3 regions of the Pseudoalteromonas sp. L21 genome follow, and region 2 is predicted to be linked to each of the others. Evidence: predicted binding sites of a transcription regulator. Region 2 holds the regulator's gene; each other region holds the start of a gene.
The links. Region 2 encodes LexA, which represses DNA repair genes until DNA is damaged. Its sites were predicted from a motif close to TACTGTATNNNNATACAGTA; they were not measured.

Region 1: L3V41_RS00440 (SulA-like leucine-rich domain-containing protein) is a predicted target of LexA. The motif match lies at 1,953-1,972, and genes of this name have one in related genera.
Region 3: L3V41_RS14520 (DUF4007 family protein) is a predicted target of LexA. The motif match lies at 3,423-3,442, and genes of this name have one in related genera.

Annotation. Positions count from the first base shown of each region.
Region 1 is NZ_JAKKCV010000001.1:95,321-106,044, forward strand. Features, by position in the region: gene L3V41_RS00435 (S9 family peptidase) at 1-1,693, shown strand, start outside; gene L3V41_RS00440 (SulA-like leucine-rich domain-containing protein) at 1,996-2,433, shown strand; gene L3V41_RS00445 (YchJ family protein) at 2,474-2,953, shown strand; gene L3V41_RS00450 (alpha/beta hydrolase-fold protein) at 2,965-3,780, opposite strand; gene L3V41_RS00455 (alpha/beta hydrolase) at 3,783-4,424, opposite strand; gene L3V41_RS00460 (DUF6172 family protein) at 4,491-4,790, opposite strand; gene L3V41_RS00465 (VC2046/SO_2500 family protein) at 4,952-5,467, opposite strand; tRNA gene L3V41_RS00470 (tRNA-Tyr) at 5,580-5,664, shown strand; tRNA gene L3V41_RS00475 (tRNA-Tyr) at 5,713-5,797, shown strand; gene L3V41_RS00480 (SprT family zinc-dependent metalloprotease) at 5,839-6,540, opposite strand; gene L3V41_RS00485 (ion channel) at 6,629-7,609, shown strand; gene L3V41_RS00490 (GGDEF domain-containing protein) at 7,606-8,676, opposite strand; gene L3V41_RS00495 (PAS domain S-box protein) at 8,814-10,724, shown strand, end outside.
Region 2 is NZ_JAKKCV010000008.1:28,642-39,365, forward strand. Features, by position in the region: gene hmpA (NO-inducible flavohemoprotein) at 1-838, shown strand, start outside; gene L3V41_RS18380 (hypothetical protein) at 872-1,246, opposite strand; gene L3V41_RS18385 (S41 family peptidase) at 1,239-2,864, opposite strand; gene L3V41_RS18390 (endonuclease) at 2,977-3,609, opposite strand; gene L3V41_RS18395 (hypothetical protein) at 3,766-4,485, opposite strand; gene L3V41_RS18400 (hypothetical protein) at 4,643-5,023, shown strand; gene L3V41_RS18405 (hotdog fold thioesterase) at 5,029-5,469, opposite strand; gene lexA (transcriptional repressor LexA) at 5,631-6,248, shown strand; gene coxB (cytochrome c oxidase subunit II) at 6,761-7,903, shown strand; gene ctaD (cytochrome c oxidase subunit I) at 7,903-9,495, shown strand; gene L3V41_RS18425 (cytochrome c oxidase assembly protein) at 9,495-10,049, shown strand; gene L3V41_RS18430 (cytochrome c oxidase subunit 3) at 10,061-10,724, shown strand, end outside.
Region 3 is NZ_JAKKCV010000005.1:4,354-15,077, reverse strand. Features, by position in the region: gene L3V41_RS14525 (hypothetical protein) at 1-2,391, opposite strand, end outside; gene L3V41_RS14520 (DUF4007 family protein) at 2,384-3,319, opposite strand; gene L3V41_RS14515 (DEAD/DEAH box helicase family protein) at 3,639-5,714, shown strand; gene L3V41_RS14510 (hypothetical protein) at 5,711-5,920, shown strand; gene L3V41_RS14505 (AAA family ATPase) at 5,929-8,055, shown strand; gene L3V41_RS14500 (hypothetical protein) at 8,055-8,486, shown strand; gene L3V41_RS14495 (DNA phosphorothioation-associated putative methyltransferase) at 8,476-10,503, opposite strand; gene L3V41_RS14490 (hypothetical protein) at 10,500-10,724, opposite strand, start outside.

The sequences.
Region 1 (10,724 bases), on a different contig from region 2:
GTACGAAGTCGATATTAAAACCGCCAAGAAAACCCGTTTAACCGATTTTGAAGACAGTACTTATGCAGTCGCTTATTTTCCTAATGATGAGCGCGTATTATTTACTAAAGACTCAGGGGGTAACGAGCGTTATCACATCTATGTTCGTGAAACCGATGGCACAGTTAAAGACCTCACCCCAGGTGAAGAAACTAGAGCAGGGTTTGCTGGCTTTACTGAAGATGGTAAGCACTTCTTTATAACCAGCAATCAACGCGACGCTAAGTTTATGGATCTGTACCGCGTTGATGCTAACAGCTATGAAGTGACCCCTGTTTATCAAAATACTATGGGGCTTGATGTCGGTGCAATCAGCCCTGATGGCCGTTTTATTGCTTTATCGAAAAACAATTCTAACAAAGACAGCGATGTATTCATTCTTGATACTCGCAAAAAAACGCTTAAACCAGAACTCATCACTCGCCATGACAACGATGCCAAATACTCTCCTGAAACCTTCTCAAGAGACAGTAAATCACTGTATTACTCAACCGATGCCAAAGGTGAGTTTGCAGAAATTTGGCGCTATGATTTAACGACTAGCGAGCATAGCCCTGCCCTCAAAGATGAATGGGATGTGAGCTTTATTTACTTCTCTAAATCTGGTCGTTATCAAGTAAGTGGTGTTAATGCTGACGCGAGCACTAAGGTGTCGATAATCGATACCACCACAGGTAAAGGCATTGCTATGCCATCATTACCGGCTGGTAACTTACGTGGTGTAAACTTCTCTGCTGATGAAAAAACCATGGCGTTTTACTTGAATTCAGATACCTCACCAAGCAACTTATTTGTGTGGCAACTCGGTGAGTCGAAAGCGAAACAGTTAACCAACACATTAAGTGATGCGATTGATCAAAATGACTTAGTTGAAAGCACAATTGTACGCTTTAAAAGTTTTGATGGTTTAGAAATCCCTGGGGTTTTATATAAGCCTAAGCAAGCTAACAGCAATAACAAAGTACCAGCTTTAGTTTGGGTGCATGGCGGCCCAGGCGGACAAAGCCGCACAGGTTATAGTGCAATGCAGCAGCATCTAGTCAATCATGGTTATGCCATTTTTGCAGTCAATAATCGTGGCAGCTCAGGTTACGGTAAAACCTTCTTCCATTTAGATGACAAAAAACATGGCACTGACGATTTACAAGATATCGTTTATGGTAAAAAGCACCTGCAAAGCCTAGATTGGGTTGATGCAGACAAAATTGGCATCATGGGAGGGAGTTACGGTGGCTTTATGACCGCTGCAGCACTTGCCTTCGAACCTGAAGAATTCAAAGTAGGCATCAATATCTTTGGTGTGACAAACTGGGTTAGAACCTTAAACTCGATTCCACCATGGTGGGAAAGTTTTAAAAAGGCGCTGTATGATGAAATGGGCGATCCAGCTACAGACGGCGAACGTCACCGTGCAATTTCGCCACTCTTTCACGCTAAAAACATCACTAAACCATTAATGGTGATCCAAGGTGCTAACGACCCACGGGTTTTACAAGTTGAAAGCGATGAACTTGTTGCCGCTGTAAAGGCAAATGGTGTGCCTGTCGACTATGTGTTATTTGATGATGAAGGCCATGGTTTTACTAAAAAGGAAAACCGCATAAAGGCCTCAAACGCATACCTTGAGTTTTTAAATACCTACTTAGATAAGTAGTAAAATAGTAAAGATTAAAGGCCGGTTTTATACCGGCTTTTTTATGCAAAATACCTGTATATAAGCAAAATTTAGTAGTTCATACAGTACTGTGCAAAACACTGTATAGCTTTAGTGGTAAATTTCTCACCTTTTTCAACCTTCAAAACAAAACCATAACCAACTGTTTAATAACAACTAAATATTTTTAATTAAAATAAAACTGAACTATTGGTTAAAAAATAGCAAAAAAGTACTTGCGCAAAAACACTGTATAAACTACTGTATACACATACTGTATAAACAACCAGTGAGTGAAAGTTATGTTACAGCCAATTACATTAAGAACAGTTAAAAGCTACCAACAAGATAACGACAAAGCGTCTGTTAATTTAATTCAAATTGAAGACGAAATATCAGCAACCTTTGAGCTATTAAAAGTATTGCATCATTACAATAGCCAAAATGCATGGACACTATTAATTGCCCCTGATCATGTTCCTAGCAAAGCATTATTAGATTCGTGTTCGATTGATACCAGCAAACTACTTGTGATCAGACAAAAGCATTTAGTTAACCTTGAGTACGTACTTAGCTCAGCATTACATAACGGTAACTTTGCTGCTGTGATCACATGGACAGATATTGTAAACAACCACCAACTAGATGCTATGAATTTAAACCTTGAGCAGGCATCTGCTAAGTTTTATTGTTTTACAAAAAGCGCCCAATTAAACAATTTAGTACCCCAGCCACAATAGGCTTGTTAAAATAACAATTTATAGTTTTAGGTAAGTTGTTATGACATCACTCACACACTCCCTTTGTCCTTGTGGCAGCGAATTGACTTACGAGCTTTGCTGCCAGCCATTTCATACAGGCGCAAGCCAAGCTGATACTCCACAGCAACTTATGCGTTCTCGTTTTAGTGCTTACGCGCTAAAAGATGCAAAATATGTATTTAGTACCTATGCACAAAGCCAACAAGCCGCTAACTCGGTTCGCGAAATCAAAGATTTTGCTAATAGCTGTCGTTTTACCAAACTAAGCGTTTTAGATACTGAATATAACGAGCAAGAAGGTTTTGTAGAATTTAAAGCAAATTACTTTTACCAAAACTTGTATTGTGAGTTACACGAGAAATCGCGTTTTATTAAAGAAAATGGACTATGGCGTTACCTAGATGGTGATATAACGCCCGTTGCAGATATTAAAATTGGCCGTAATGATGAATGCCCTTGCGGTAGTGGCAAAAAATATAAAAAATGTCACGCAATTTAAATCATGGCTAATCACTTTTTATATAGCCAATCTAAACCTTGACTGGCCGTTGTAGGGAAAGCCGTTGCGTGGTGGGCATGTGGAATAACAAATAAATTTGTCATCACGTGTTCGCCACTTTGCTTATTAATTTTATCTACTAATTGTTTAGTACCAGAAACCATTTTTTCACCTTCACTCTCTTCAAGCTCACCCACTGCGATGTAAACTTTTGTAGTGTTGGTAGCTGGTTTTACAGCCATAGCTAATATTGAGTTTTCTTTAAACCACACTGATGGGCTGCCCAGTATATAGCTTGAAAAAAGCGTCGGCTCGGTAAATAAGGTATAAGCAGCAAACAGGCCCCCTAACGAATTACCGACAAGCGTCTTTTGCGTGCCAGTTCGATAATGTGCGTTAATATAAGGGATAACAGTCTGTTTTAAGTAATTTAAATGTTGCTTTGCGCCCCCTGTAGCACGTTTCCACGTCTTATCAACAAACGGTGTGTAATCATGAATTCGGCTATCGAGCCCAGATATGCCCTTTTGATAACCAACAGCAACAAGAATTACCTCTTCAATAGAGCCTGAATTCATCATAAAGCGGCTGGCACCGGAGGCTATGGGTAAACTGTAATTGGCATCTAACAGATAAACCACTGGGTAACGTTTCTGGTTTTGCTTTTGATAGCTACGTGGCAGTTTGATAGTAATGGGGTATTCGTTTTCTGTATGTTTATCTTTTAGCAAAACTGTATTAGTGCGCGGTAAAGTATAGGGTTCAGCCCAAGTGGTAAAGCTTGTCCCAAAAATACAGAACATCAAAATAAAAAGTATATTAGGCATCGTTAATCCTTTAGCCATTTCTTAACGGGTAACACCCACTCATCTTTTGGCTTATAAAATGCGCCATGAGAGAGTCCTGTATTAATGCTTATTTCTTCGAACTTAGTGGCTTCACTCCTATCAATTAAAAATTGGCAAGAGCCAACCTGATCTGAACGTTCAAAGATTGAGTAAACCTTACCGTATGCCCTAACTGATGGATGCTTTTTAATTAAACCGGCACAACCTGCTAATATTATTAAGTTGATATTTGTGCGTTTAAGTTCATTGGCTGCCAGTACCGATAATGCCCCACCCCGTGAAAAACCAACTAGACTAATATGCGACTCAGGAACACCTGCCTTTAATAAGGTGTCGACATCAACCGCTAGCTTTTTAGCAAATAAAAACGGGGCTGTGCCTTTTTTTCGGTGGTATGCAATTAAATTATAGGCTGGATCTGCTAGTGCTTTTTTAATTGCAGGAAAATCATAAGTGCCATATTTTGGATGGCGTGGACGAATGTGCTCACCTTCGACGATGTAACCATGAGAATAAAAAACATAATGCTCATTGCTATTGAAGCTACTAGGAAGCTCATCATAAATCGTATTTGCTTGGGCTTGGCATCCGCAAATAACGAGCAGTAATAAAAAACAGCGCATACTAATCCATAGCTAGGCAATAAAAATGGGCCATAAGGCCCACTCTTAGATTCGCTCGTTTGACGTTTACTCTTCGTCAAACTCTTGTAATTGTCGCTGTGCAGGACGCGCTAAGATTTCAACATAAAACGTCATAAGTCCTTTGGCTTCAATATCGCTAATGCATTTGTTGATCTCTGCCACATGCACAACCTGAGCATCTTCTGCAGATTCGCCAAACTTACAGTCAAACGCCCAATAATCAGCCCCTTCAGGAAGTGTTTTGTTGCGTTCACGTTTTAAGTATTTTTTTACTTCGTGTTTGGCTGCATCAACCATACGAGGATATTTGATTTTCTCATGGTTAAGCGTGAATGTTTTTTTCATTATGGTCCTAATAACTTGATTCAATAGTCATGGCATAAAGCCACTAGGTCGCATTATAACAAGCACATTTAAAATTAGCTGTAGTTTTTAATAATACGCTTAAATTTATCTATATTACCTATTGTAGCGTACAAGAAAGTTATGACAATTGAATTAATTGTTTAAGCTGTCGCTAAGTACAAAGGTTGATGAATTGATTCGTCTTTTAAGCCATCATAAAAAGCCGCTGCATCCATTTGTGGTCGCTCTGTAACACTATTATTAGTGTAATGACGCTTTCTAACCGCAGGTTCGCAATTATCAATGACATTTAACGGCACATGGCATTTATCATCACGAATTGTCAGTGGCTCTGGGTTTAAACATTGACGTAAACGTATATCTGTAAGCCCACCACTTAGAAGACGAAAAGCATTTTGCTCGCCAATTAACATGTCAAATTGCTCTGGTGCTAATGCTTGCTTTGGTCCCGCCCCTAATTCATTACGTAGCGCTTGCTCAGATATTTGGGTGTTAGCTAACTCTGATTTTGGGAGGTGAAACTGACTAAAGTCGAGCACATCATGAGAGAGCATTGCCAATAGTAAAGCAAATTCTCCACTGCGTTGCTCATGAACACTTTTATTAAGACGATTATCAAGTTGACTCTCATTGAGTAACAAACCATCAATTTGCATAGACTTTAGCCGAATAGTTTCAAGATTAACCAGTTATCGGCATTAATCCATTTTTCTTTAGTTTTTTTCTTTACTTAAATAATCAGTTTGCTATTATCAGCGCCGTTGCATTGGAGGGGTTCCCGAGCGGCCAAAGGGATCAGACTGTAAATCTGACGGCTCAGCCTTCGCTGGTTCGAATCCAGCTCCCTCCACCACTTTTCTACGCTCAGTTAAGTGGGGCCAAATGCAATAACAATTAGTGTGGAGGGGTTCCCGAGCGGCCAAAGGGATCAGACTGTAAATCTGACGGCTCAGCCTTCGCTGGTTCGAATCCAGCTCCCTCCACCACTTTTCTAAACGACTTCTCTTTATATCTATTTTTTATTATCTCATTGCCATCGTAACTGACTACCGTTTACTTTTAACCACTGACTTGCTTTTTTATAATCAGGGTAAAAACGACTCACACGCTGCCAAAATACAGAACTGTGATTCATATATTTTAAATGCGCAAGTTCATGAACAATTACATAGTCGATTACCCACGTTGGCGCACAGGCTAAGTGTAGGTTGAAAGTTAACTCTCGACGTTGATTACAGCTCCCCCAGCGACGTTTATAATGTTGCACTTTTAACTGCTCTGGCAATGCCTCCTGCATTTTTAAGCAGTAGTCGTGAATACGCATTTCAAGGTAGCTCTCTAGCTTGTGATGTAAAAAGTCTTCCAGTAATGACAAATATTTACTCTCTGTATTCTTTACACGTGATGACACTGATAAGCTCAGCTCACTTGAGCGTTCATTTTGTTGCCAGTGACTACTTCTGCCTTTATTAAGCTTAATTGCTAATGGTTGGTTAAATAAGTTTATTACGCCCGTTTCCAATGGCAACTGCTGCATTTGTGCTTGTGACGCTTGCTTAGCAATTTGTGCTTGTACCCAGTCTTTTTTAGACACGAGCCAGGACTCTATATCACCTAGTGGTACAAAGTGCGGCGCGTAGACTGTTAGCTGCTGCTGAGCTACTTTAATCGCTACTGTTTTCCTACGTTTACTGCGTTTTAATGTGTAATCCAACAAAAAATAAACCAATTCAATGCATAAAATCTTGGTATTACATTTTACCCTGTAAAATACCTGCTAATCTATAAATATGACTAACAAATAAGTTTTCATTCTTATGCCTGATAAACCCTGTTGTAGTTATACCTCTCCCACAGGAAAAAAGTGCCAAGAAACTGATATGGGATCTGGCTTTTGTTTTTGGCACGACAATAAATTTGATAAGTCTGGGCTTGAACTAACGCAGAAATTGGAGCGTTACGCTAAAAAAGGTGGGTTATTACAAGGCTTACAATTACAAAGAGCTAACTTATCTGGGCTTAACTTAATTAAGCAAGATGATGAAGAAGGTTATGATCTCTCCTACTGCAATTTTTACCGAGCAAACCTATCTGGTGCACATTTATTCAATAATAGAATTGCCAATGCCTCACTCATGAAAGCAAATTTACATAATGCGAGCCTGCATTACTGTGATTTGAAGGACACAAACTTGCTTGGCGTTAAACTCAACGATAGCCGCATCGATAATATTGATTTGGGAGAAAAGTTATTACAAGAATCGCAAGCAATTAAAGCGCGAAAAAATAAACAACATAGTCAAGCACATGATCTATTTGAACAATCCGAAGAGATTTATCGAAATCTTCGTAAAGCATCGGAACATCAGGGCCTTTTTGAACTCGCAGGTAACTTTACTTATAAAGAACTTCGCATGAGACATGCACAGTACCCCAAAGGTTCTACAAAGCAAATTACCTCCAGCTTTATTGATATGTTATGTGGGTATGGGGAAAAACCTGAAAATGTGATTCGCTTTAGCTTATCACTGATAATCTGTTGTGCTATTTGTTATTTTTTATTTGGCGTGAGCTATGACAATACTGTTTTGCAACTAAACTTTGATAACTCCTTTTCACAAAATTTATCAGCACTTTTAAATAGTATCTATTTTAGTGTCGTTACCTTTACCACCTTAGGCTATGGAGACATCACGCCTATTGGCCTTTCAAGACTTATAGCGGCTATTGAAGCATTTTGTGGTAGCTTTTCTCTTGCATTGTTTGTGGTGGTATTTGTAAAACGTATGACGCGCTAGTGAACGATAAACGAGCCTTGATGTTTTTTTGCTTCATACATTTTTTTGTCTGCACGATTAATTAGCTCCTCGGCATCAACCGTGCTATCGAGAGGGGCAGCAACCAAACCAAAACTTAAATGAAGTTCTGGATAACGGGCTTCGAATGATGCTATTAGCTTATCGCAAATGATAATTGCATTTTGTATTTCACAGTCAGGTAAAATCATACAAAACTCATCTCCGCCATAGCGGCATGGAATATCGATTTCCCTAATATTTTCATGAAGATATTGTCCTATATATTTCAGCACTTCGTCCCCTTTTAGATGGCCTTGAGTATCATTTACTGCTTTAAAGTTATCTAAATCAAAATACACAATGGTTAAAGGTAGTTTATGTCGTCTGGCTCTTGCGAGGTCTCGCTGTAACAGCTCTTGCATTACTCTACGATTATATAAATTGGTTAAAGGATCTAATTTCGCTAATTTTTCAAGCTCTTGTGTGCGCTGTGCCACCTTTTCTTCTAGCCCTTTAGCATAAACCTCGGTACGACGTTTTGCATTTTCTATTTCACCGACAAGGCTATCAATGTAAGTATCGAAAACCAGCGTGGTATCAAAGTAAATCAATTTATCAACTGTTTGCAATGTTAGACTAAGCTCAGCTTGATCAATTATTGTTGTTCGCAAAACCTCAAAAATTATTTCTTTGAGCGTACACACTGCCGAAAGGTATAGCTTAGGTTCAACACCAATCCGTTTATGCACCATACCAATACGCAGTCGGTTATTTACATACTCGTGTTCATAGCGTCCACAAAATAAATCAATAATGTATTGTCGCTGTGCATCTCTTAGCCTAGTCAGTGTATCCGCATCACCAATCAGTAAAGATATTTCGTCGACTTCGGTTTGTTTTTGGTAAAACTCATTAACCATATTCTCAATTGATGACTCAATCACCGCTTTATAATTACTCAAAGACTTTAGGCTCTGCGGGGTGAGGCCAAGAAGGCTCATTCGATGCTGAATTTCAACATCGTTTATGTGCATTTGTTCTACTAATGTCTGCTCAGTTCTACGCATAAAGGACCTATAACTACACAACTGTTAATTAAATATAGCTAATGAAATCAAACCTACGTACTCACATAGTAGGTTTTTCTCTAAATTCATGTAGATTTGTATTAGACTATAATGATATGCAGCGATATTGAGTTATTATGCTAGCGAAATTTTTTATTACTGACCAAAATCCAAACTTAATTATTAGTGGTGTGTATGACCCGAGTTTAGTCATCCTCTCAATCGCAACGGCTATATTTGCCGCTTATTTTTCACTTCACTTAATTGATCTAGCAGACAGAACCCGCTTTGACTCCTATAAAAAGCTAAGTAATGCAACCAGCGCATTAATACTCTCGGGTGGTATCTGGAGTATGCATTTCATTGGTATGCTGGCTTTTTCGCTGTGTACTAAAATAAGCTACTCCCCTGGGCTCACCTTCTTCTCATTTGTACCTGCCTTTTTAACCTGTTACACGGGTATGTCTTTTTTACGTAACAAAGCTGCCAGTCATATTCCTCATACCGTAAAGCTACTGATAAGTTCTGTACTGTTAGGTGCTGGCATCGGCACGATGCATTACACTGGTATGGCAGCAATGGAATTAAGCCCTTTGCTTCGTTACGATCCACTATGGTTTGCTGCCTCTATCGTTGTTGCTGTGCTACTCTCTTTTATTGGTTTGTATGCTCGTTTTCATTTAAGAGATCATGTTAAGCGTCTCAGTCAATTACAAAACCGTGTCATCTGCGCCATCATTTTAGGCTTAGCCGTTGCGGGAATGCATTATATGGGAATGGCTGCCACACGGTTTGTCGCAACCTCGCCCTTCCTTTCTGAAAACCAAGATAACTCGCATCTGATTTTCATTGCCGTGAGTGTTTCATTTGCAACCGTGTTACTCACCGCTATCGTCGGAATTATTAACGGTATGATCCGTTATCGTATGCTGTTAGCTGAAAAATCAGCAGAGGAGTCTCGCTTAGATGCCATATTGAGTACCGCTATAGATGGTATTGTCACCATAGATATTAAAGGCACTATCTTGAGCTTTAATAAGTCGGCAGAGAGCATTTTCGGTTGGAACCAAGAAGAGGTACTAGGCAAAAATGTTAAAATGCTCATGAATGACGACATTGCCAATCAACATGATGGCTTTTTATCTAACAGCGCAAATCATGAATTGAAAAAAGTTATCGGCGTAAATCGAGAAGTATGCGCAAAACATAAAGATGGCCACCAATTTCCAATTCGCTTGGGCCTTGGCGAAGCTAAGCAACCTGATGCAGAAACATTATTCGTAGGCTTCATAACCGACTTAACAGAGCAGCGCGCGCTACAAAAGAGTTTAGAGGAAAAAGAACAGCAATATCGCACATTAATGAATAACACACCTGGCGCTGTTTTTCGCTGTTTATTAGACGATCATTGGAGTATGTTGTTTATAAGTCCAAGAGTTATGGACTTAACAGGTTATAGCCACCAAGAGTTTGTATCTCAAGCCATCACTTTTTCAGACATCATCAATAAAGACGACGAAGCTCATATTTCAGAAGTAATGGCCGAGGCTATTGCTAAGAATAATCAATACGCTGTTGAATATCGTATTCGTCACCGCAGTGGTAAAACAGTGTGGGTTCTAGATCAAGGCTCTATCAACGAAACCGCCGATGCTGATGAAAAGTGGATTGATGGTGTACTGGTAGACATTACAGATCGCCATGAGTATGAAGAATCCCTTATGCAAGCGAAACATGAAGCAGAAGCCGCTGCCCAAGCCAAGCAATCTTTCATGGCAAATATGAGCCATGAGATCCGCACACCGATGAACGCAATTATCGGTTTTAGCGATATATTAATGGACAGTCCACTTAATAAAGAGCAGCAAAAACATATTGTGACCGTAAATAGCTCAGCACGTTCGTTGTTACATTTACTCAATGATGTACTCGATTCAGCCAAGCTAGAAAAAGGCAAACTCGACATACACTACGAACATTTCAATCTGCAAGCCCTACTCGACAATATTGTTTCAACTTTTTGGCTTGAGGCAAAAAGGAAAAACCTG
Region 2 (10,724 bases):
GCTGCCTGAGCAGTTTACTCCAGAGGTTGAATACGCATGGCGAGAAGCGTATGCACTGCTTGCAGATGTCTGTATTACAGAAGAAATGGCATTATACAACAAAACCAAGCAAGCCCAAGGAGGTTGGTTTGGTACACGTTTATTTACTATTTCACACAAGCAAATCGAGTCAGAGCATATTTGTAGTTTTACCCTGACTCCTTGTGATGGTAAAGCGGTGGTGTCGCATTTACCAGGGCAATATTTGGGTATTAAAGTTAAACCTGAAAACAGTGATAATACTCAAATTCGCCAATACTCTATTTCGCAGCAAAGTAATGGTGAAAACTACCGTATTAGCGTAAAGCAAGAAGGTTTAGTCTCCTACCATTTACATAGCTTGCGTGAAGGCGAGGTAATTGAAGTTTATCCTCCAGCAGGCGACTTTGTGCTTCGCGAAATCGACTCGCCTGTCGTATTGATTTCAGCAGGTGTTGGCCAAACACCGATGATGGCGATGCTTGAGACATTATTGAGCAAACAACATAACCAGCCAATTCATTACCTGCATGCATGCGACAGTGAGGCGCAATTTGCCTTTCATGAATATTTATCAAAGCAACAGCAAGCGTACCCTGCTTTTAATTGTGTTACTTGGTTTAAAGATGGCAAGGGAGGAGATTTTGCGGGCTTGATGGATGTTAACCACATCACCGATAACTTACCAATTAGCGAAGGGGACTTTTATCTGTGTGGTCCAATCGCCTTTATGGCTATGATAAAAGAGCAGCTACTAAGTTTAGGGGTTGCAAGTGAACGCATTCACTATGAGGTGTTTGGCCCTCACCAAACCCTATAACGAAAAGGGCGCAGCCTAAGCCGCGCCTGATTGTTAGTTAACTTCGCACTCTACATTAGGAAGTGGAATACGGCGCTCTTTTTTGGGGTAGTAAAGCAGGCATTGCTCGCCTGCTTTTTGCAACACAAACTTCTCAGAAGGAATTGAATGGGCGCCCATTATTGGCAAGCCATCAGGCCCTTTACCTGTACCATGATCAATTAACAGCACGGCACTTTTAGTGAACACATCATCAGCTAAGGTCACTAAAGCACCTCCTTTAGCTGACTGAATGGCTTGTTGTAACTCGGTAATCACGCCAGCATTGATACGAGTTAAGGTCGCATCTTGAGGCTGCTCAGCTTGGCTACTTTGACACGCAGTTAAACTCATCAGCAATGATGAAATAAAGAGGTATTTTTTACTCATCGCTATCTCCTTTTGCTGGTGTGGGGCGTGTTAAGTCCATATTCTCTTTATATAGTGGTTGTTTAGGAACGAGTGGTAAGCCTGTATCCGCTAACGCATTGACTGAGATGTTGGGCTGTTTGATTTTTGCCGTTTGAGTTGAAATAGGGCAGCGGTTATTTTCGATATGGAAAAGTGCTGTAGATAATAAGCCTTCGTTTTTATCGCCCAACTGGTGGTTAAAATCGTCTGCAGCCAGACAACCTTGCACGTCAGCGTCAAATTGCGGGGTCGGAGTCGGTCTTAAGCCATCTGAATATTCACCGAATCCCTGTTCATTCACACCTGAAAATTGAATAGTAAAGTAGGTTGTTGCACAGTTATGAGTCGGATTAAACCCGTATGGTTTACCACAGGTCTTATCACCAATTAGAATAACCTCTGCGTTGATGCCTTTAAGCCCATTAATAAATGCTTCTGATGCCGAGCAAGTTCCTTCAGTGCTAAGCACATACACTTTTGATAAGTTTAAATCGGGGAGTGTGTTGTTAGTCGCTTGAAACGTTGAATAATCAATTTCAAAGTCAATAAATGGAAAGGGCGTATCATTGGGTTGTTTGTCGTTTCGAATGGTTTGATAATAGTCAAAACCTCTACTATTGGCAGGGCCTGTAACCATATAAGCAAGTTGTGCAGAAAGAGCCAATACGCCACCACCGTTGTATCTAAAGTCAATTACAAGCTCATCGATCATATCGGTTTTGAACTTATTAACAGCATTAATAAGCTCAGGTTGGGCAATGCTTATATGACTATTAAACTGCATATAACCAACTTTGGTGCCATTTTCTGTGATCAGTGTATTCACATTTTGCACAGGGGTTTGGGTAATATTACCTGCTACCACATTGATTGATTTTTCAGTACCATCATTGCTTCGTAGTTTAAGGTTATGGGTGCTACCAGCTGTGGGGTTGAACAGTACTTCATTCAAAATTTCAATGCCGGCTTCGGTGTTGTCGTTGATACTTACATTATCCGCCGATAAAATCGTATCACCGCGTTGTAAACCTGCATTGGCGGCAGGTGAGCCATCCTCTAAATAGGCGATGCGTAGTACTCGAGGTGGTGTGTTACTAAGAAACGCCCAGTTGATTCCGTAGCCCGATACAACACCAGATTGCGACTCTTTGAAAAAATCTTCAGTTGGCTGACTAAAATGAAAGTTGTCTTTGTTAGCGCCTGAGTCTGTCGTTTGAAATGTTTTCAGTTGAGCGTAGTAGGCTGCAACTGAGCTAAAGTCATTAGGGTTGTTGTCTTCGATTTCATCGTACCAAAGGTATGTTTCATCACTCCATGAGCGTAACCACATTTTTTCTGTAAACTCAGAACCAGCAGTGTCGGGGTAAGGCTGATTTTCATTGAATGGATCATTTCCTGTGCGAGGGACGGCGCATTGATCTTTAAACTCGCTGGATGGCGCAAATGTACCAGCTGTCCAAACAGTGGAAGAGTTAGCGGGAGGTGGAGTTACTGTATCTGTGTCAGAGTCTAACGAACTACCCCCACCGCAAGCCGTTAAATAAAGGCTTGAAAAGAGAAAAAAAGTCGCCTGTGCGAGTGTGTTACTTTTAAACATGAGATTACTTTCCTGTAAACGATTGTTGAAAAAGTATCAATAAGTATACGCGATGACAATAAAGAGCGATCTAAATAGTGTAAATAAGTGTATAAATTTTCAGCGCATCATGTCAGTCTGCAGGTTCAAGTTTTTGCCATGCTTCAAAGAGCTTCTGTTGTTTGTTTGAAATAGCGAGTCCATAGGTTTTTTGCATATAGAAGTAAGTATCTGCAATGCGCTTTCGAGCATAAACTGGCGGTTCAACAACACGCTGTTTAAAGTCAACTTTAACAGGACATGCTCCGTACTGTTTGATGTTATTGGCTACCATACCAAAACGATAGTTAGAGCGATCAGCATTAATTTCACCGATGGCCGGTGCTAAGTTATTTATGTCAGCTTCCATTTGACGAAACTTTTTACTCACTTTTCGGCAATTTTTTCTACCACCTTCTTGCCAGCACTGCAGTTGATGACCAAACTCCCAAGCAGGTACAATATGCTCCCACTCAATACGGTGTGCCCGTATATTTTGTTTACCAGAACGAGTGACAGCATTTCGCGGCAGGTAGCCGCATCGCGTTGGATCAGGCACTAACTTTTTACCTTCACGTTTTATATCACAATCACAATATAGGCTCTTAGTGTCGTTTGGTAAGGTCTTTATTAGATATTTTTTGGCACTAGAAAAGCTAGAAAACTGCTCCGCAGAGGCAGTAAAACACACCCCAAGGCAAAATAGTAAAGAGAAAAATAAACGCATATCCATCACATGTGTGAACTACAGGATTTGCTATTGTAGAGTGATAGCTCTAAAAGAAAAAGAGTTTGATTGTTATCGAGATAATCAGTTCGGACAGTTCAAACTTCGACAAGTTATAAGCAAGGCACCAAAACAGTGGTGCCGATGCTGGTAGGATTATTTACTGATAATTGAAATTGACTTACGGCGTTTTATACGTAGGTTTTGTAGTAATAATAAAATGCCAGAAAGACAAAACAGTACGCTGGTGGCTGCAAAGCTTATAAGTAAGGGGTTATTAAAGTCCTCGCGCTCGTCGTAATCCATAATATGCAACATCCAGAAAAAGTCGAAAATACGCCAAATAGTGCTGCGTACTGTAATGACCTTACCTGTAGCGCTATCTAAATACAGGGTGGTTGTCAGCCAGTCATCAAAGCTGACTTGCCAAACATTCGCTTTGTATGCAATTTCTCTGGGTCCTTTTGCTAAAAGCTGTACTTGAGAGGTCTTTGCACTAATGAGTAGGTGTGCTTTAGCATTTTCAATAATCTCAGATTCACTTGGCCTAGCCATTGCCTCACCCGTTATACCATCAAAGGTAAATGTACCGTTTAAAGTGGCAATTTCAATAGTGGGTTTTGTGAGTAAGTGGCTGTATTTTATATCACTAATTTGCTCAAACTGAGTTGTTATTGCATCAATTGATGCCATGTAATCATGTACTTTAAATGGATTACTGAGGCTGCGTTTAGCTAAGTGTTTGCCATGTACTTTTTCAAGTGGAATGGCGCTCATTACCAAGCCACCCAGCAGCCAAAAAAAGATTTGTATGGCGAGCAAGTAACCTAACCATTTATGCACTTTGCGGGCATATTTGAACATACGTTTATTCATAGAAAACCACTTGTTATTTTTGTATAGGCGCTATTGTAAAAGCTTAAATTAGGCTGCCAATGCGGCATAATGTCGCATTAACTGTATTCTAGATTTGGTATATAGACAAAACTGCGTTAAAGTTCCAATCGCTATTAATAGAGGGTAAAACGAAGGTATGTCGGAAATTCAATTTTTAAATGTAGACTTGGAGCTTGAATCAAAACACGATATAAGTGCACTGGTGGCTGATTTAAAGAAAAACGCCATGGTCTTACATTATGACAAAGATGAATATCGTCAACTTGCTCGTATTGAAGCAACAGCTGACATTAGCACGCCAGATAAAGCAATTAATCAATTATGCGAATTAATTGAGTCATGTTCACGCAATGCATTGAAACAGTGGCTTTCGTGTTCAAAACGAACATTTGATATTGGTTTTGAGTCAGGTGACTCGCCAAAATGTTTTAATCAAGCCCTGCACGCAGATACCTTATTACGTATTTCTGCCATTGGCGCAGGGCTCGAAATTACCATCTACCCGGTTCAGAGCTAAGCTCGCTATCTTCGTTCTACCACTGCTGCGGTCATACGTGATACGCAGCACAGTTCACCTGCCGCATTACTAATTTTAATTTCCCAAACCGATGTTCTTTTCCCTAGATGAATAGGGCGTGTAATTGCTGTAAGTACGCCTTTGCGTGATGCTTTGAGGTGATTGGCATTTATCTCTTGGCCGACACAATAAAACTTTTCGAAGTCAACAACAAAATTTGCCGCATAACTGGCCACAGTCTCAGCTAGCACAACATTTGCGCCTCCGTGTACCATCCCCATTGGATTATGGTGGGCTGGTATAGCGGGCATGGTGGCAACTAGGTAGTCATCACCAATTTCGGTTATTTCAATGCCCATGGTTTTCATTAAAGTTCCTTCACCTGTAATGCCTTGTGCAAATTGCTGGCATTGCTCCAAAGTGATTGGCTGATGCCAAATGCTCATGGTATTTCCTTAGCAAGCTAATTAAAGCTACTACCTTATTGCATATAACTGTGCTGTTCAATGTTAGTTTTGTAGCAAAATGAGGTGGCTAATTTAAATTTGCGATTTTCAGATAACTGTATATACTCACAGTTAAATGTACTGTATGGAAAACCAGTTGTATGCGCCCATTAACGAAACGCCAATCGCAAATATTAGAACTCATTAAAGTATTTATTAAAGATACAGGCATGCCGCCAACTCGTGCCGAAATAGCTCAAACGCTTGGTTTTAAAAGTGCCAATGCTGCTGAAGAACATCTTAAAGCGCTGGCTAAAAAAGGCATGATAAAAATGAAGCCTGGTGCGAGTCGAGGTATTCAGTTAGTTGAAGAAGATGAGCCAGAACAACTAGGACTCCCTTTAATTGGTCGTGTTGCCGCAGGTGAGCCAATTTTAGCGCAGGAACATGTAGAGAGCCATTGTCAGGTTGATCCATCTTTGTTTAAGCCCGCTGCAGATTTTTTACTACGTGTTAATGGCATGAGTATGAAAGATATAGGCATTATGGATGGTGATTTACTGGCAGTACACAGAACACAAGTGGCTGAAAATGGTCAAGTTGTCGTTGCGCGTGTTGATGAAGATGTGACTGTAAAACGCTTAGAAAAAGCAGGTCGAAAAGTCCTCCTACATGCAGAAAATGACGAGTTTGCACCGATTGAAGTTGATCTCGAACACGAATCTTTCAATATTGAAGGATTGGCAGTTGGCGTTATTCGTAATGCTGATTGGATGTAACGCTAATATACTTAAGTAACTTTAGTGTTCTCAGTCACGCTCGTTTTTTGTTTTGATGTATTGTACTGAGTAAGATGTTTCCAAAATGGTGCGTCAAACTGATTTAATTTGGTGCGACGCCGCTTTTTACCTATTTAGCATCGATTTGTGACCCCTTAGCGTTGCTGGGAGTCCATGTATAGCGCAGTTTTCCTTTCTTTTTGAGTTTTTGCTCTTCCCCTTTTTTACAAATAACGCTCTGATTATAGTTGTTATTTTTGCACCAAAATAAACATTTCTTAGATTAAAAACTTGCTTATTGTTCATTTTTTAACTAATTGGTTAATACATTGTGTTAACACCGTTTTACTAAAAAGACACAAAATAATGTGCTGTGGTGTTAAACGATGAGCTTGTATCAGATTTCTGTCGTGTTGGTACGTGTTTGCTCTTAACAATAAAAATACGAATGGGCACCTAGCTGTACGCCTTTTCGCTTTGCGTCTTGCAATAGCATTTAAAGGAGCTGTCACATGGGTAAAATGCGTTATGCCTTGTGGCTTATATTAGTGTCTCTACCGCAGTTAGCATTGGCAAATAGTCAATTTAATATGCGTAAAGGGGTAACTGATATAAGTAATAATGTTTATGAGTTACACATGACGATATTTATTATCTGTTGTGTAATCGGCGTCATCGTTTTTGCGGTGATGTTTTGGGCTTTAATACATCATAGAAAATCAAAAAGGGCAAAGCCTGCCCAATTTCATGAAAGCACAAAAGTTGAAATTCTTTGGACTGCCATTCCGTTTGTGATTTTAATTGCCATGGCTGTGCCTGCCACAAAAACCTTAATCGCCATGGAGGATGCCTCTAAGGCGGACATCACCATTAAGGTCACGGGCTCTCAATGGAAATGGCATTACGAATATATGGGTGAAGATATTGCCTATTACTCGATTTTGTCGACACCAAAAGATCAAATAGATAACCAAGCTGAAAAGACAGCAAATTACTTACTTGAAGTCGACAAGCCGCTGGTTCTTCCTATCAATAAAAAAGTACGCTTTTTGATGACTTCTGACGATGTTATTCACTCTTGGTGGGTTCCTGATTTTGCGGTGAAAAAAGATGCAAATCCGGGCTTTATCAATGAAGCATGGACACGAATTAACGAACCTGGTGTTTACCGGGGTCAATGTGCTGAGCTGTGTGGTAAAGATCATGGCTTTATGCCTGTTGTGGTTCAAGCATTACCTGAAGATGAGTTTGCAACTTGGTTAGCTGATGCCAAGCAAGAAAAAGCGAATGCGGCAGCAGCGGATGCTGCATTACTTGATCAAACACTTGCGAAAGAAGAGTTAATGACACTAGGTGAGCAAGTCTACATGGCTAGCTGTGCAGCATGTCATCAGCCAACAGGTATGGGGCTACCAGGCGTATTTCCTGCGCTTAAAGGCAGCCCTATTGTACTAGGTGATGTTAAAGATCACATTGATATTGTGCTTCATGGCAAGCCTGGTACAGCAATGCAAGCATTCGATAAACAGCTTTCAATTAAGCAGCTTGCAGCTGTCATTACGTATAAACGAAATGCTTGGGGCAATGATACGGGTGATGTTATCCAGCCGAGTCAAATTCAAGCAGCAATTGATGCAGCAGCGGAGGCGAACTAATGAGTAACGTTATTAATGAGCAAGCCACTGAGCATGCGCATCACGACCATCACCCTGCTAAGGGTTTCAAGCGTTGGTTATATACAACAAACCATAAAGATATTGGTAGTTTATACCTCATTTTCTCACTAACCATGTTTCTAATTGGTGGTGCGATGGCAATGGTGATCCGCGCAGAGCTTTTCCAGCCGGGTTTGCAACTTGTTGATCCACACTTTTTTAATCAAATGACGACAGTACATGGTTTGATCATGGTATTTGGGGCTGTTATGCCTGCCTTTACTGGATTGGCCAACTGGATGGTGCCAATGATGATTGGTGCACCTGATATGGCTTTGCCAAGGATGAATAACTGGAGTTTCTGGATTCTACCTTTCGCCTTTTTAATCCTGTTAGCTTCATTGCTTATGCCTGGTGGTGGCCCTGCATTCGGTTGGACTTTTTATGCGCCACTGTCGACTACTTATAGTAACGATAATACAGCGCTTTTTGTGTTTGCTGTACATATCATGGGTATTAGCTCAATCATGGGGGCGATTAACGTTATCGTGACCATTGTGAACTTAAGAGCCCCAGGCATGACATGGATGAAGCTGCCACTGTTTGTTTGGACATGGTTGATCACCGCATTCTTATTGATTGCTGTGATGCCTGTGCTTGCCGGTGCGGTGACCATGGTGCTTACGGATAAATACTTTGCCACCAGCTTTTTTGATGCCGCAGGGGGGGGCGACCCTGTGATGTTCCAACATATTTTTTGGTTCTTTGGGCACCCTGAGGTGTATATCATGATTTTGCCGGCGTTCGGTATTATCTCTACTATCGTGCCGACTTTCTCACGTAAAAAGCTATTTGGTTATGCCTCTATGGTGTATGCAACTTCATCGATTGCGCTGCTTAGCTTTATCGTATGGGCACATCACATGTTCACCACAGGCATGCCGGTGGCCGGTGAGCTGTTCTTTATGTACGCCACGATGTTGATTTCGGTACCGACAGGCGTAAAAGTGTTTAACTGGGTCGCTACCATGTGGCGAGGGTCAATTAGTTTTGAAATCCCCATGATGTTTGCCATTGCTTTTATCGTATTGTTCACCTTGGGAGGTTTCTCTGGCTTGATGCTTGCGATCACACCTGCTGATTTCCAATATCATGATACTTATTTTGTGGTCGCTCACTTCCACTATGTACTCGTTACAGGCGCAGTGTTCTCTATTATGGCAGGAGCCTATTACTGGCTGCCAAAATGGACTGGCAATATGTATAACGAAACCTTGGCTAAATGGCATTTCTGGTTATCACTAATTAGTGTCAATGTGCTGTTTTTCCCGATGCATTTTGTTGGCCTTGCGGGCATGCCACGTCGTATCCCTGATTATGCTCTGCAATTTGCAGACTTTAACGCCATTATTAGTATTGGTGGGTTTGCGTTTGGCCTTTCACAATTACTATTCGTGCTGGTGGTATTTAAATGTGCCAGAGGTGGTGACAAAGCGCCTGCAAAAGTATGGGATGGTGCAGAGGGGTTAGAGTGGGAAGTTGATTCTCCCGCACCTTACCACACCTTTGAGACACCGCCGGAGATTAAGTAATGAATCATGCACCTTTGCTCAAAAAGCTCCTGCTAGCATGCCTTGGTATGTTTGCATTTGCCTTTGCATTGGTGCCGCTTTACGACGTGTTTTGTGATGTTACGGGCTTAAACGGCAAACCTTCTCTTGAGAAGGCTGTAGTGAGTGACACAGTTAATACTGAGCGTTCTGTAGATGTAAGCTTTACAACACATGCACAAAGCGGTGCACCATTCAAAGTTGAGTCCCAGCAGTACAGTGTCGCTGTGCAGCCAGGCGCTATGCGTGAAGTTAAGTTTAGCGCTAAGAATACCAGCAACACAGACAAAATAATGCAAGCAATCCCCTCGGTATCGCCAGGAAAAGCAGCTAAATACTTACACAAAATAGCCTGTTTTTGCTTCGATCAACAGCCTATGAAAGCAGGTGAAGAAATCGAGTTTACTTTACTATTTTATGTCGATACTGAGCTACCGGATGATGTTGAAGAGCTGACATTGTCCTATACCGTGTTTGATATTAGCGGGCAGGTTGTGGCTAAAAACGATGAAGCCGCCAAGCTAATTGCTAATTAGGAGCAAACAAAATGAGTCAGAATTACGAAAAATATTATGTACCAGCTGAAAGCCCGTGGCCGATTGTCGGTGCAATTGCGATGTTTTTAATTGCTGTTGGCGCTGGTTTAACTGTGATGCAAGTCAGTGGCGAAGGCAACAGTGGTCAATATGTATTGTATTTAGGCATTGCGATATTAATTTATATGGTTTTTAGCTGGTTTAGAAACGTTATTGAAGAGTCGCATAAAGGGCTTTACTCAGCACAAATGGACCGTTCATTCCGACAAGGCATGAGCTGGTTTATATTTTCTGAAGTAATGTTTTTTATGGCATTTTTTGGTGCACTTTTTTATGCCCGTATGATTTCTGTACCTTGGTTGGGTGGGGCTGGTAACAATGCCATGACCAATGAAGTACTTTGGCCAACCTTTGAAGCCGTATGGCCTCTTTTAACCACCCCCAGTGGTGACACAACACAGGCTATGGGCTGGCAAGGGCTCCCATTAATTAATACCCTTATTTTACTTACCTCCTCGGTCACTATTCACTTTGCTCATGTGGCAATGGAAAACAATAAGCGTGGTGCACTAAAAGTATTCTTATCGCTAACCGTGTTATTAGGTGTCGTTTTTTTAGGCTTACAAGTATATGAATATATGCATGCTTATCAGGATCTCGGTTTAACCCTAGATG
Region 3 (10,724 bases), on a different contig from region 2:
ATAAAAAGCTAAATGATGAGTATTAGCTTGTAAAAATGCTAAAAGCCAAATTGGAATTACACCTTTCGCTATACCAAACGGCTCCTTTTGCCACAGTTCAAATATGTCAGATAGTCTAACGATTCCATTTTTATCGGTTATGTAATCTAAAGTTATTTCGAACAGTTCTAATAAACGATTTTGTTCATTAGAAGGCATAACGAACTTATATTGCCCTTTATGCTCTGGATCTGGTACATGCAGGCCAACGTTATTTATAGCAGAAAAGTATAACCCTTTTTCCGCTGGAAAAGTCTTATCTGGCATATCTAAAAAAGGTTCGCATGGTGCCTCAGACATAGCCCTAAGTAGTTTTTTAAGTGCAGCGTTTGCACTGCCGGATGGTTTATTTTTATTAATTAACTCATTAATAATTATTGGAGACTTATTAAAGACTTCATTTGCTACAAAAGATGCGATTGAAGATACTGGTTGCTTCTTCAACTCATTATTTAAGTATGACCAATTAGCATTAGCGAAAGCTCTATCTAACTCATGAGATAGCTGCTGCTTAAAAGAAATAATCCTAGAATCAAGCTCTTTCAATGCGATCTTATCGCGCACTACAGCCGCTTCTTCTTTCTTTGCTTTCTCTAGTGCGATTAATTCGATAGATAAATCTTTTAGTCTATTAATTGTCGATGATTTGCCAATAACCACACATTTATTCGTGGCTGTTTCTTTCACTAATTCGTTATAAGCCTTATCGCTTACTGCTAATACGAAATTTAAGAATACTTTACCGTGTCGTGGAGTTAATTCGATAGATGAAAGTAACTTATTATCAACATTGTTAACTAATAATTTGTTAGCCCACCTCATTGCTCCAGTTTTGTGATAATGCGAGGTTGCTAATACACCATCAGTTAAATCACATACTGTCGTCCAATCTATCCCAGATTCTAACTTTTCTTTTTGCTGCTTAATTAGCATATTGATGTCAATATCACTGCCTTCAAATATGAAGTAGCCGTTGTGTGCAGGACGGAATATTATTACTGTCCAAGATTCCAGCTCTTTTATCGCCTTAGTGACTACTGCTTTTTTAAAGCCTTTTTGTTCAAAATAGTTTTCTAAAAAGTCTTTGGTTGAATGAAAGTGTTGATTGAAGCCAAACAGAGTTAGCAAAGCAACAACTCTAGCTATTGAAGCATGTAACTCATTACCTTTCTTTACGGCTCTATCTACGGCATCACAGCTTTCTAACCACGCTTTACTATCTGATGAAGTAACAATTATATGATAGAGATTATGGTGCAAGTAATTCCAAAGGTTATCTAACGTGTATAGTGGATATTCTTTGTTTTCTGCTGCGTAAAATTCTGAAAGAAATTCTCTGAATCCATACTTTTCGTGTGATGCAAGAAATCCAAATAAACTACGCTCATTCTGTGAGAATCTACGCTTAGATATAGGGCCTAAGAGTAAACTAACTAAAGGATCTAGTGGCAGGGTTTTATATAAGTCTGAGGTGTTTCTAGTCTTGCTTTTGAACGAATCATTAACTATTTCAACTAAGTTCTTATTTTGCTTTGATAACTTTTCGTCTAGTCGTTTTGAAGACTTACTTATAGCATCTCCTAACAAAAATAACGACTCGTCTACTGAAGGGTTATAACCAAGATCTCTATATCTGCCTTGGACTTTTGCCCAGTCTTCTTGCAGCTTAGATTCTTTGTTTTTAGCGTATTCAGTAAACGACTGGTGTAAAAAACCAACAATGACTATATTGTTGTCAGATTGCTGTGCGATATCGGCTAGCAGTTGGAATATATATAGATCTTTATTATTACTTGCACAGAAATCGAGTGCTTTACCCATTTCGTCTAATAAAATTAATACACCATCTTCTTTTATTTTTTTAGAATTTAAATATTCTTCTATTAGGTCAAGGCATTCAACATCAGTAAAATTTCTAATATCGTCTTTTTTTATTTTTATCTTTAGTGAAGTTGCTAGGGTGTAAAGTATTGAATGTGCAGGAGATTCCATCGCACACACATGCTTAATCGTTTTCCAGCCATTATTAATCTTAAAACGGTTAGGAAATTCTGATTTCAGTCCTTCTGCACTATCTAGTGAGTCTTCTGCATAATCCCTTTCATCTTTAATAGTTGATAATAATAAAGATAAAAATAATGCCACTGTAGATTTACCAGAACCATACGGACCTGTAATCGTATAAGCACGTTGCTCACTACCCTCAAAGTCTCTACTGATAGTTTCAAGAACGTTTATAGCTGTGCCGTGAAGAATGAAATTATCAATAAATTGTTTACAATCTTCTAATTGACTATCGATTCGAGTAGAGCTTTTATATTTTTGTTTCACGTCTACTAACAAATTAGACATTGTTTGCTCCTTCGTAGTAACTGTCTAATACAACTTGCTCTTGATTGAGGTATTCGCTATCGACGGAAACTTGTCGAAGTCCTGAAGTGTCTAGCCATGAAATACTGCCATTTGAATAATCCTGTGCCGAATCTAATTTTTCACCTAGCCCTTGTTCAGAAAGTCTAAATATTCTTCCGGGAGATAAAGGGTCAAGCAGCAAGGACTTAAAATTAACTTTTGAAACTTTAGATATTCTCGATTCTTTCTGAATGAATTTAAGCAGAGCGTAAATGAATATTTCTATAGGCAAATCTGACTTACTGTTTAAGTCACTTAAATAATAATTTTTACCACTTTCCTGAATTAGCGAAAGCTCGGTTAAAGGAGAGTTAAATTGTTCTTCATCCCCAGTCTTAGTTATATGTTTTTTACTATAAGAGTTAAGGAATGTATCGATATCTTTTTGAATTGTAGAATCATTTAAAGATGAATCACCAGAAGTAAGCTTTACTAAATCGTTAGACATATGAGCCAACAAAACTTGTTTTTCAAAATATTCACCGTTAAAGATATTAAAAAAATACCTGTAAGATGTCATTTCGTCTTCATTAAAACATAGCCAAAAGTGTACTAGCCAAATTGAACCTAAATGCTCTAGATATGGATCTTTGCCTGTTGTTTCATTAAATAGATAATCACCATTTTCAGAAGTGTAATAATCAATATTTGATTGCTTTCTTTTACTCTCAAGCAGTCCAGCACACTCCGCCCAATAGCGAATCGCATTCACCATGTTTTTACCCACACCTAGCTGAATAATAGCTTGCTGAGTTTCATCTTCTTTACTTGTCTGTAATTTTCCACCTGAATTCAAATGGTTAACAGCTTTATATAGCCATCCATATCTAAGAGGGAACGTATCATGCCCCGTAAACTTCGCTCTCATATTCCTATTGTTACCTCATTCATAAAGCTTCTTCTGGAGAAAATCTCCAGAAGCTAATCTTATATGTAACGCAACGCAGAATAAAGAGTTAAAGGAATAAAAATGCTGTTGATATATACAGTTTATTTTTTGGACAGGTAAAAGCAACAAATAGTTAACATATCTCTATGATTATTATACAAAATGAATTTGATATACAAAGGTGATAAGTATAAAGTTGGATACTACACAATGAGTACCATTAAAATAATGAATTCATTTAGCAGGAGGCTTTAATGTTACTAACACAAGCAAAGTTTGTTCAAAGGAAAAGTAATTAATGACAACGAATGAACAAGTTTTGAATTCATTGCCACCAGTATATTTCCCCAATGAGATAAACATAGTTAAAAAACTTTTTTTGCCTGTTTCCAAGGTTTCAAATAACTTTAATTGCTTATCTGGTTATTTTTCTTCAAAAGCCATTTCTGAATTAGCAGAACCTCTTTCTGTTTTATTTAAAAACCCCTTAGCGAAGGGAAGGTTTGTTATTAGCCCTAACTTAAGTGACGAAGATAAAGAGGCTCTAATTAAAGCATATGAAAATGAAGAGTCGATATTTGATTTTTTAGTCGGTAAAGATGAAATAACACGAGAAGCTTTAGTTACGTCAACATTAGAAGCCATTGGCTACCTAATCAAAAAGAACAGATTAGATATACGTATAGCCTTAATGAAAGAAGGAATGATGCACGCTAAGATTTGGTTGTTTTCAACAACTGAAGGTGAAGTTGCGATACATGGTTCAGGTAATGCAACTAAATCAGGATTGATGACTAACTTTGAACAACTCGTTTTTAGTCGTGAATGGGAATCCAAAAGTAACAAAACAATTATTGACTCATATCAAGATAGATTTAATACATTTTGGGATGGTAGAAGAGACGATTCGTACACCTTGAAATTGAATGATAAAACGATTTCAAAAATATTGATGTCAACTAAGACTGACGTTTCAGAGGAAGAGTTTCCTAATTTATTAAATAAATTAACAAAGCATTTGGAAAATAAAACTGTGTCTCAAAGATTAACTATACCTGAGTGGCTCAATTTCAGAGATGGAGACTACAAGCATCAGGGCGAAGCAATAGATGCGTGGATAGAGCAAGGATACAAAGGTACTTTAGAAATCGCTACAGGTGGCGGAAAAACTCTCACCTCACTTGTATGCGCGTCAATTGCTTTTGAATCGGAAGAAGCAGGAATACTTGTTATTGCTGTGCCAAATAAACCTTTAATTAAGCAGTGGGCAGAAGATGTTAGAAATTTTTCGTTACGCCCTGTAGATACTGAAGGGATAGGAACTAAAGGAATAGTGAGAGTTATCAGAAGAACTATTAAAGAACATGAAATGATTCCTCAACATAGTGCAATTGTTCTTACACATGACGCACTAAAAACTGATGAAGTAAAAAGTGTACTTTCAAAATATAAAAATAAAATAATGCTAATTGGTGATGAAGCTCATAATTTAGGAAGTGCTAGTTTTGTTGATAACCCTCCGGGCTTTATTGAGTTGAGGCTGGCTCTTTCTGCAACTCCTGAGCGACAGTATGATCCAGAGGGAACGTTAAAGTTGTTTGACTATTTTGGTCCTGTCGTTTACGAGTTTTCACTTGAAGAGGCAATTGGTAATTGTTTAGTACCGTTTAAATACTCAGCTCATAAAGTATATTTAAATCAAGAAGAGTCGGACTTGTGGAAAGAGTATACAGAAAAAATTAATAGTTTGTTGTGGAGTGAAGATAAGGAAACCAAAAAATTAGTAGAGCAATTACAAATTCGGAGAAGAGCTATATCTGAAGGGGCAGAGAACAAAAATTCAGCCTTTAAAAGTGAGGTCTCTACGCTTAAAAGTCGAATTCATTCATTAGCTTTTTGTACTGATAAAAGCCCAGAACAATTAATATCTGTTAATGATATTTTGAGGGAAGAAGGTTTTTTGTTTCATCAAATTACAGGTGATGAAACTTCAAATAAAAATCTTATGCAAGATGTTATTAGTTCTTATAAACGTGGGGAGATAGAAATACTCACTTCAAAAAAAGTGCTAGATGAAGGCTTTAATATTCCTCCTATTAAGACCGCGTATTTTCTTGCAAGTAGTGGAACTGTGCGGACTTGGGTTCAAAGGCTTGGAAGAGTACTAAGGAAAAGTGATGACACAGGTAAGAAAATAGCCGAAATACATGACTTCATTGTATTTCCTCCAGAAAATACTAAAGAGTTTAAGTCACTAGTTTCAAATGAGCTAAAAAGAATGCAGTGGTTTATGTCGTTAGCAGTGAAAGATAGATCGCTAGATCAAGCTATTTCAATTTCTAACGAATTATTGGCTATCAAGGAGTTATTATGAGTTTGTCAAGAAAGTTGGTGGAAACTTTAGTCCAAGACGAAGTAAATAAAAATGCAGAAAATTATCAGGATTTAAATAAAGAAAAATTAATCGAGTTAGCTAATCAAGCTTTTTTGATTCAGGTAACACAATTTGATGCTTCATCGGTAAAAAAAAGCCTGCAAGATAAAATTGAACATTTCAATGCAATTATGTCAGATTCTTAGGAGTAGTAATGAAGTTAATTAGTGCAAAGTTCAAAAATGTACGGTTACTCAGGGACGTGACCATTAATTTTTCTACAGATGATCATAAGAAACTAACTGTTATCAGAGCAGAGAATGGGACAGGTAAAACTACTGCTATGAGTGGTTTAATATGGGGGTTGTATGGTTCACAGTTTATTTCTGAAAAATTATATCCTCTATCTCTTGCTGAAGAAGGGCAAGACGAAATTCCAATAGAAGTTCAAATTGAGTTTGAAACTGAGGAAGCTGTTTCTCGTCAAGGAAAAACAATTGTAAATGAGAAAGTCTATAGGTTAATCAGAAAGTGTAAAGAGTTCGTTTCTCAGGATCGAAAGACTTTTAAAAGAAGTAATGATGATGTTCGGCTGTATGAAAATACATCCGAAGGTTTTAAGCCAATTATTCAGTCAGATATCGATTCTATTATTGAAAGAGCGTTACCTGCTCATCTAAAAGATATTTACTTCACCGATGGAGATAAGGCTCTAACATTTATTGAAAGCACCGCAACAGGAAGTGAAAAGAGACTTCGTGTTCAAAAAGCTATAGAGTCTTTGTTGTCTATGAAAGATTTAGAGTCTCTAATATCTACATTAAAAAGCGTTAAACGAGGGTTACTTAGTAAAGTTGACAAAAGCGATTATAGTAAAAAGCTTTTAGATGTCGAAGACAAAATCCAAGGTAACGATGATTGGATTAAGTCAAATGAGGAAGAGTTAAAAGATTTTTTAGTAGAAAAGACTAAATGTGAAGAAGAGTTAGCCCGACTTAGGAAAGGCATTGAAGAACAGTTGAAACTCGGTAATAAAGCTGCATTAAGCAATGATATTAAGAAAGCACAGCAACAACAACGTTCATCTGAAGAACTTAAAAAAAATTCAATCAAATCGCTATGTACTTTACTAAATAATAAGAAGCTATCATCTAGTCTCATTCAAGATAAGATTCAACCCGCCATTGAATTACTAAAAGAAATGAAGGCTCGTGACAATTTTCCTAAGCAATTTATTCCTGTTTTAAATGACATCCTAAAGAGAGAACAGTGCCTTTGTGGTGCAGACTTAAGAGAGGAGTCAACGGAAGGAACAAAAAAAAGAGATTATATTCATGGAATCATAGAAGATTGCCGGGAGGTTGATTTACTTAATAACAGAGCATCTTCTTTGTACTTCGCATCTCAAGACTATTTGCCTGAGGGTTCTTGGAGTGAGAATTATGACTCATTAACGCAAAACTACTTTAATGCGGATAACGCTTATAGAAGTTCTACCGAAACGCTAATTCAAAAGCAAGCAATGATAGATGAGCTTAATGATGATTTACTAATTTCATTACGTGACCAAGAAAAAATTTATACTCAAAAATTACGTGAAGTTAATAATGAGATCACTATCAATCAAGATGAAATAACTAGAAGAAGGGAAAGCAATACCCTTCTAAAAAAGGATGCGGAATTATATTCAAGCAAACTAAATAAAAAGAACACTGCTGGTGGAAAGCATAGATTGGCAGTAGCTTTGAATACAATTTATGAAAATGTTTTTGAGCAAATAAAAACGACTGAGTTAGAAAAAGTTAGTATAGAAATGAATCGGATTTTCCTTTCTATGATAGGCGCTGATACAGGGATGAACCCTAAGGGGATGATAAGAAGAGCAGAGTTAAGCCAAGACTTTGATATCAAAGTATACGGCCCAAATGACCAACCATTAAATCCAGATACCGAACTAAATGGAGCTTCTAGGAGAGCCATATCGCTATCTTTTATATTAGCTCTAACAAAAGTTAGCAATGTAAAAGCAACTAATATAATAGATACTCCATTAGGAATGACATCAGGGTTAGTAAAGTCATCTCTTTTAGAGAACCTGATTAGTGAAGGGTCTCAGATTGTTATGTTCTTAACTTTTGACGAAATTAAAGGTGTTGAAGAATTACTTGATAAATACGCTGGTAAGTCCGTAACGCTTTCTTTCTCAGGACACTATCCTAAAATGTTAAGAAATAAGCCTAAAGTTCAAGGAGTTACAGCTATATGTGAATGTAGTCATAGAGAATTTTGTGACATTTGTGAAAGAACTGATCAAACTAATTTAATTGCAAGGAGGGCTTGATGGATAACATATTTGCTCAGTATCAAATTGAAATGCCTAAAGTATATCAAGAAAAAATTAAGACATATGTGTCTACAGGTGGTAACGCTGAGTCAAGAGAGAATACTCCATTTGATAGACAAGTAGACTTTTGGTATATGGCTTTATGCCTTGCTTTCAAAGAAGGTCTAACTCCTACAAAGGAAAAAGACACATACAATGCAATTACGGCTGAGATATTAAGTCGTAATTCTCACAGAGTTACACAAATGCAGATGATCGCACTAGCAACTACAAATGATCCTAATATTTTATTAGAACCTAAAAAGATGCTTGATGTATGCATTGGCTTAGCGAATGCGGGAATACCAATGTTATTGAATATATTGGCAGATACAGAGGCTACCCCTTTATGGAATATGTATTATGAGCTTGAAGATCTCACATCTTGAAAAACTTATAGCCTTGCGTCTTATATTTGATGCTCTCTAGAAAGTGAATGAAAGAAGATTGAGTTGTTGGTTCATTTTTTTGATGGTTGGATAACAACTCTAAAAGGCGCTTATTAAAAGCCTTTTGCTTTTTATAGTCTTCAAAAGAATTATCAATATATTCAATTTTATCCAACAATAAGGGGCGTTTTGCTTCATTGATATAGTCAAAGAAATCAACGTCCTGATCAGCCATTCTAATTTTTACTCTTTCTGTTAACTCCGGTAAAGGTGAGTCATCAAACCCTGTATAACCAAGCAATGTCAGCTTGCCTGATGTTATGTGTATTTTTATCAATTGGATGTCGTCAAGATCACCATATAACTGTAGCCCAGCGTGTGTATATACACGCAAGGTTGGGGACAATAAATCAAGAAACTTTTTATGGAATGTCAGAGCATGTGGGTATTCATTTTCATAATCCAATTTTGAAGATGGCAAATATTCATTGGCTAATAGGCATTCTTCAGTGATTTTCCCAACGTCTGCTATGGAGAACAAAAGCTCTTTCGCCTCATTCTGAGCAGTTGCATAATTATCAAAGAAAAATTTAATATCTCTCTTCAAGTCTTCAGGCTGTTGTGTATAAGGCTTTCTCTTTCCAAATAGCTCTAGAGCAAAATATAGGATTAAGTCCTCTTTACGCATTTTTGCAGACGCTTCAAATTCATTTACGTCATACCAATCACAAACAAGTTTGAAAGCTTTTTTGTTTGAACCAATAATTTCAGCTATTTCATTCGTTTTAGAAAACTCATCATTAGCCGGGCACCTACCGTAAGCCAAGCAAGTTAACCAAAAAGATTCTAATAGTTCAGAATTCTTAGTGAACAATAACCTTTTATTTTCTTCACTTGTTGGTATAGGAGCGGTTTTATGTTGCCACTGGTAATGCCTTTTGTTACGGTTTTGGAGGAAGTGCTGCTCTAATTCTTTGTCCTTAAATATATAGTAAATTCCGGGCGATATGGCTATCGCCTCAGTGTCTAATATACCTTCGATATACGCCTTTAATTCAGCTTGATTAAAATATTTTTGAAACGTATTTCTTGACGTAATAACACCATCTTTATAAGGGGTAAACTGAGCTAAGTATGATTCACTAGCCAGCATTGCTGATACAACAAGCATTTTGTTCGCTAGCTCCCAAGCCCGATGAACAGCTTCAATACGTTCGTCTTGGTCTTCAATTACGTTGATAACATAGCCGATATTAACGATATCACTTACCAGCTTATCGGCATCAGGTCTAAAATTTGGATCCCAACCGATAGCGTCTAATCCGTGAGCTTCAAGCTCTCTCAAGTCGTCACCGCGACCACAGCCGTAATCAAAAATAGAATAGTCACCATTGAGGAAACCATGTTTGGCTAGATTCTTCATAGGAGCTGACAGTTCGTGTCTTACTAGTGCTGTTTTATGACGAGCTATTTCTTTATCGTCTGATTCAACTTGGACTGCTGAGCTTCTAAATAGTCTTCCATCAACTAGTTCATAACCATTTCGTGCTATTAAACGATCCCAAGAATTTTTGAAGCCGATCATACGACTATTTTCATATAGCCCGGCAGTCTCACCTTCTTCAGTTATCATTTTGAAAGTTTCAAATGATTCATGATCTTCAGGGATCATAGTTTCTTTTCTATGAAGAATTGGGGGATTATCAGCTTCAGAGTAATCGGTAACACGATGCTTCAGTTTTGCTAGATCAATGTTGACGCTTTTAGTCAGGCATGGATATGAATCTTCGAAGAAATTAGGATAGTTTAAAAGTGAAATACGAAATTCATTTTTAAATACTTTGACTAGGTTCCACTCGTCATCGTCAATCTTCAATGCTTTCGCAATATTATTGATAACGTTTACCAATATAGGAGGAGTATCTTTAAATGCTTCTTTATGGAAATAAATAGCGTCAGGTAACTTCTTACCAACTTTAATTTGCTTGGCTAAATCAGCAAACTGCTCTGCATTCATGTTAGTAACTCCTTAGCAAGCGAAACGGCTTCATCACCATATGCTTTTTTACCCGGTATTCTTCTTCCATTTGCACTCTCATTCATTATTTGAAGGTGCTTTTGCATAGCGTTACTAACACTGACATGAATAGGTCGGGTTGAACCATAGTAATACAGCTTATCGAACTCTAATTTATTAACAATATAGTCTGTGATTACATTCATTTTGTTTTCAAAGCC